2 regions of the Klebsiella sp. genome follow, and region 2 is predicted to be linked to the other one. Evidence: riboswitches for the same ligand, from Rfam matches in the RefSeq annotation. Region 2 holds a riboswitch; the other holds the start of a gene.

Region 1 (3,074 bases), on a different contig from region 2:
ACTGATCTTCCCAGCGGAATTCGAAGCGCGCTTTCGACATGGCGTTATCGCGGATCTGCGCGCCGGGATGGCCTTTGGCAAGGTCAGCTGCATGGGCGGCGATTTTGTAGGTAATCAGCCCTTGCTTAACGTCTTCTTTGTTTGGTAGGCCGAGGTGCTCTTTTGGCGTGACGTAGCAGAGCATCGCGCAGCCGAACCAGCCAATCATTGCGGCGCCAATGCCCGAGGTGAAGTGGTCATAGCCCGGTGCGATATCGGTGGTGAGCGGCCCTAAGGTGTAGAAAGGCGCTTCGTGGCAGTGTTCCAGCTCTTCGGTCATATTGCGCTGGATCATCTGCATTGGCACATGACCCGGACCTTCGATCATCACCTGCACGTCGTATTCCCAGGCAATTTTAGTTAGCTCGCCCAGCGTATGCAGCTCGGCAAACTGCGCTTCGTCGTTAGCATCCTGAATGGAACCTGGACGAAGGCCATCGCCCAGCGATAGGGAAACATCATAGGTGGCGCAAATTTCACAGATTTCACGGAAATGCTGATAAAGGAAGTTTTCCTGATGATGGGAGAGGCACCACTTCGCCATAATCGACCCGCCGCGTGAAACAATGCCGGTCAGCCGCCTGGCGGTCATCGGCACGTAGCGTAGCAACACGCCGGCATGGATGGTAAAGTAGTCAACCCCTTGTTCGGCCTGCTCCAGCAGCGTGTCGCGGAAGGCTTCCCAGGAGAGATCTTCGGCGATCCCGTTAACCTTTTCTAACGCCTGGTAGACCGGCACGGTACCGATTGGTACCGGACTGTTACGCAGGATCCACTCGCGGGTTTCGTGAATATAGCGGCCGGTCGACAGGTCCATCACCGTATCCGCGCCCCAGCGAGTGGACCACACCAACTTCTCGACCTCTTCTTCAATAGATGAAGTGACCGCTGAGTTACCGATATTGGCGTTAACCTTCACGAGAAAGTTGCGGCCGATTATCATCGGTTCTGACTCAGGGTGATTGATATTGGCGGGGATAATCGCGCGCCCGGCAGCGACTTCATCGCGTACGAATTCCGGGGTGATGTTCTCCGGCAGTCGTGCTCCAAACCCAACGCCGGGATGCTGGCGTCTCAACACTTCGCCACGAATGCGCTCGCGGCCCATGTTTTCACGGATAGCGATGAACTCCATCTCTGGGGTGACAACGCCCTGGCGGGCATAGTGCAACTGAGTCACGCATTTCCCGGAGATAGCGCGTTTTGGCGTTAGCAGGCCGGTAAAGCGCAGTTCGTCGAGGCCATCATCTGACAGGCGCTGTTTGGTATATGCCGAGCTGCGATCGCAGAGTTCTTCACAGTCGCCACGCGCTTCAATCCACGGCTGGCGGAGTTTTGCCAGACCTTGTTGGACATTGATTACTATCTCCGGGTCGCCATAGGGGCCGGACGTGTCATAGACAGGAATGGCTTCGTTAGCTTCATAGCGGGGATTATCTTTAGCGCCGCCGATGAGCGTCGGGCTCAGCTGAATTTCGCGCATCGGGACGCGAAGATCTTCACGTGAGCCGCGGATATAGATGCGTTGCGAATTGGGAAATGCGGTGCCTTCCAGCGTGTCGATAAAGCGCTGCGCATGTTCGCGTTGCTCTCGACGGGTCATTTTTGTTGTAGACATAGCTCATTCCAGGTGAACAGGATATGGCTTGTCAGACGACGGATGGAGTAACAGATGCGATCGGGCCCAAATGGGCTGACGCTAAATGCAGTTAACTCTTGTTCCCTTCGCAGGTATTAGCCTGATCAGGTTCCGCGGATCCCGAATTAACGGTCTCAGCCTTTTCCACTGTGGAAAATGGGCACTCCGACAAGATGACATCCCCTCTCTGAGAGGGGGAATGTATGTAAACTACTCGTTAATAGCGGACAACTCAAGCCGTCGGCGCGATATTGTCGCTGACGGGATCCTTTCGGCTGTGGGCGATGGCGAGGGCGATGAGTTTATCCTCCAGCGCAAAACGTGCTTCCAGCGCTTCGCCGATATCCGATAACGCCTGCTGAAACTCAAGGTAGTTATCGTGATCGATGGCATTTTCGAGGCAAGAGTCGTAGTCATCCATGATTTGCTGGGTGTTGGCTTGCAGTTGTGGATAAAGCTTAGTGGCGGTTAAAAGTGGCGTATCGCCTTCCAATTCGGCGATAAAGCGTTCATAAATACTAAAATGACCGGAGGAGAGATAGTCCACCAGACTTTGACAAAAATCATCCAGCGCCTTCTCATTAAGCCGCATAAATGATTCTTTGCCAGGTTTCAGGCCAACCAGATTGTAGTAAGCCACGAGCAAATGCTTACGTACTTGTAGCCAGCGATCGACCAGTTTATTGCTGCCTCCAACACGTTCCGTCAGGTTTTCCAGCTGGTTTAACATGGTTGACTCCGCAAGTTTTGAAGAGAAATACGTTGCTCACCAAAATGTAAATTTAATGTTAAAAGTGCCAGTAAAATGAAGGTAGTGCAATAGATATGGATCGTATTATTGAAAAATTAGATCGCGGTTGGTGGATAGTCAGCCACGAACAGAAATTATGGTTACCCGATGGGGAATTACCATATGGCGAAGCGGTAAATTTTAATCTTGCGGGGCAACTCGCGCTGCGCATAGGGGAATGGCAGGGCGAACCGGTGTGGCTGGTTCGTCAGGAACGTCGACATGAGATGGGATCGTTGCGTCAGGTGCTCGATCAGGATGCTGGCCTTTTTCAACTGGCGGGACGTGGGATCCAGCTGGCGGAGTTCTATCGCTCGCATAAATTCTGCGGTTATTGCGGGCATCCGATGCACCCCAGCAAAACTGAATGGGCGATGCTATGCAGCCACTGCCGTGAGCGTTATTACCCGCAAATCGCGCCGTGCATCATCGTTGCTATTCGACGGGATGATTCTATTTTGCTGGCGCAGCACACGCGCCATCGCAACGGTGTGCATACGGTGCTGGCCGGGTTTGTCGAAGTCGGTGAAACCCTGGAGCAGACGGTTGCCCGTGAGGTCATGGAAGAGAGCGGCATTAAGGTGAAAAACCTGCGCTACGTGACCT
Region 2 (3,074 bases):
GCCGAGATAAGTCCGATTGACCCACAACGCGCTGGCTACCGCCGAAGGAGAAGGCAGCAGGAAAGCGGGAATGCCGCTGCGGCTCGCCAGCCACCAGAGCAATAGCAGGCCGCAGAACACCACGCAGCCACGAAACAGTTTTGCGCTCATCCGTTAGCCCTTATTAACTGTTGTAACAGTTCAGCCTGACTGGTTAATAGCTGCGGATCGTCCGGCGCGCGCGGCGGTACGCCGGATAAGCGGTGTGAATCGTCGATATTACCGGGGGCGGGAGAGAGCACCAACAGGCGATGGCTTAGCCGACAGGCCTCCATCGGATCGTGGGTGATAAGTACCACGGTGCGGTTCACCAGCAGCTCGGCGGCCAGCGTCTGAATTTTCGTGCGGGTGATGGTATCGAGCGCGGAAAAAGGCTCGTCCATCAGCACAATGGGTCGGTCTTCATAAAGGGTGCGAGCCAGCGCCGCCCGCTGGCGCATACCGCCGGAGAGCGAGGCCGGGCGGTCATTAGCGCAATGCTCAAGGCCAACCTGCTGTAATAAAGTCGCAACCCGCTGGGTATCAACCCGTTCCCCGCGCAGACGCGCGCCGAGGGAGACGTTGTCACGCACGTTTAGCCAAGGATAGAGCAGATCTTTTTGCCCCATCCACGCCAGCCGTTTAGCTATCGGTTGACCATCGCTGGCGCGAACCTCGCCCGCAGTTGCTTTTGCCAGCCCGGCGAGAATGCGCAGCAGGCTGGTTTTCCCGGCACCGCTGGCCCCCAGCAGCGAAACCCACTGACCGCCGGGGATATCAAACGTCAGATTGTCGAAAACCAGCCGCGAACCGAAGCGCAGGCTCAGACCACGCACCGTAATGCCGGGCGCAGTCACGCCGGGCGCTCCGTGACGACATTCAGCCCCATTTGCCAGAAGTTAGCTTCCAGCCGCGTGGCGGTGGTAAAAATAGTGCTGAGTTCAGCAAAACGTGCCTCGCCGCCGCGCTGTTGCCAGAGCGTTTCCAGCAGGCTAATGGCGGCATTGACGCCGTTCAGGTAGCCCTCATCACCGTAGTTACGGATCCAGGAGGCGTAAGGATTAGTGGTGATGTTAGTCGCGGGATCGTGGAGCAGACCGAGGCCGATTTCCGCGTATCCGGCAACGCAGGGCATCAGCGCCGCCAGCAGATCCAGCGCGTCGCCGGAATAACCAATATCCAGCACGTAGCGGGTGTAGTTGACGGTTTCCGCGGCTTCAGGTTCGCTGGCCATTGTCACCTCATTTAGCCCCCAGCTGTTGCAGTAGCCAACATGCAGCGGGAGTTCGTCGAGGATGGCGTTCATCGACGCGGCAGCGGTACGCATTTCCGGTAGCGTACGCAGTTTGCTGACCAGCAATGCATAGCTGCGGGCAAAGTGGATCAGGAACAGGTAGTCCTGGGTCAGATAGCGACGGAAAGCGGGTTCGGGCAGGGTGCCGTCGGCAAGTTGGCGCAAAAAGGGGTGGGCGACGTAATGTTGCCAGTCATCACCGGCCTGCTGGCGCAGATGACCGTAAAGACCTTGAGTAAACGCGGGAAGAATCACAGGACCTCCTGATTAAAGGGAGATCCGGGCGTGCTGAAGTGTGAACAGGCAATGGCGCAAAACTGGCGGAAATGCCAACCCGTCCCTTCGCTGGCATGACCCAGATCAGGTTCAAAGGGTTCGGCTTACGCCATCTCAGCCCTCACGGGACACCCCTCGGTTTGGCCAATGTTATACGACATTCGCTTTTTGATTACAATGCTGTGATTTTGTTGGTTTTATGTGACGTTGTCACGATAGTGTGGCACGAGAAAGTGGTTTTGTGCGACATTTTGCCGGGTGGCGGCTGACGCCTTACCCGGCCTACGGTGATCGAGGCCGTTGCAGGCCCGGTGAGCGCCACCGGGCAAATGTCCCCACGGAAGGTTAACGAAACTCAACCCAGCTGGCGCCCTTATCCGCCGAACGCACGCAGTTCTCCACCCAATGCACGCCGAGCGCGCCGGCTTTGGCATCCGGATACCAGAAGTTTTCCAGCAGCGCAGCATCGCGGCGATCGGTCGCATCCATGGCGATAGCAAAGCGCCGATACAGGTTTGACCATGCCTCAAACAGCCCCTCGGGATGACCGCCGCCGATCCTGTCGTCCTGCAAGGCTAGCGGATCGAGATAGGCCATCCCGCGTTCCAGAATTCGCACCGGCTCGCCCTGGATTTCATAGCGAAGCTGGTTTGGCTGTTCATCCCACCACTCCAGGCTGGCTTTTTCACCGACGATACGTACTTTCTGCCCGTGCATTGAACCGCTGTTGACCGCCGAGCACCACATCGAGCCGATCGCGCCGTTGTCGTATTCCATCAGCACATGGGCGTTATCCTCCAGCGGGGCGCGGCTTTTGACAAAGCTCTGGCGAGAGCACATCAGACGGGTAATGTTGAGCTTCGGGGCCATGGTTTCTGCCAGAAACAGCGGATGCGTGGCCAGGTCGCCCAGGACATAGCTGGGACCGACAAATTTCGGGTCAACGCGCCAGCGGGTGCTGGGGTTTTCCTGCTCTACCGGCTGATTGTGGAAACCGTGTGCGAACTGCATATTGACGATACGGATCTCGCCCAGCAGCCCTTGTTCAATCATCTGTCGGGCCTGCAAAATCAGCTGATGCCCGGCGTAGCCATAGGTGACGCCAATGATTTTGTGCTGCTTTTCGCTAAGCGCCACCAGCGCATCGGCCTCTTCGCCAGTAAAGCACAGCGGTTTTTCGCAGACTACATGCAGCCCGGCTTCCAGCGCCGCCCGGCAAATCTCGTAATGAGTGTTGTTCGGCGTAGCGATGGAAACAGCTTCAATACCGTCTTCTCGCGCCGCTTCTTCACGAAACAGGGTTTTATAGTCGGGATAGCAACGTTCAGCGCTCACCCCCAACTGCTGACCAAATTCTCGCCCCCTTTCGGCATCAATATCGAATGCGCCTGCCAGCAGGGTAAACGCACCGTCGCGCAGCGCTGCCGAGCGGTGAATATAACCAATCTGGCTGCTTCCTCCGCCGCCAACCATGCCCCAACGTAAC

The links. A riboswitch is a leader RNA that binds a small molecule or an ion and turns the genes downstream of it on or off. The one in region 2 is predicted to bind thiamine pyrophosphate.
Region 1: it holds a riboswitch for thiamine pyrophosphate, as region 2 does, so the genes downstream of both, thiC (phosphomethylpyrimidine synthase ThiC) here and QVF11_RS23085 (TenA family protein) in region 2, are expected to answer to the same signal.

What each region holds. Positions count from the first base shown of each region.
Region 1 is NZ_JAPUEW010000097.1:10,594-13,667, reverse strand. Features, by position in the region: gene thiC (phosphomethylpyrimidine synthase ThiC) at 1-1,657, opposite strand, end outside; TPP riboswitch at 1,743-1,856, opposite strand; gene rsd (sigma D regulator) at 1,911-2,408, opposite strand; gene nudC (NAD(+) diphosphatase) at 2,504-3,074, shown strand, end outside.
Region 2 is NZ_JAPUEW010000078.1:1,464-4,537, reverse strand. Features, by position in the region: gene QVF11_RS23095 (ABC transporter permease) at 1-150, opposite strand, end outside; gene QVF11_RS23090 (ABC transporter ATP-binding protein) at 147-875, opposite strand; gene QVF11_RS23085 (TenA family protein) at 872-1,567, opposite strand; TPP riboswitch at 1,633-1,734, opposite strand; gene QVF11_RS23080 (Gfo/Idh/MocA family protein) at 1,934-3,074, opposite strand, start outside.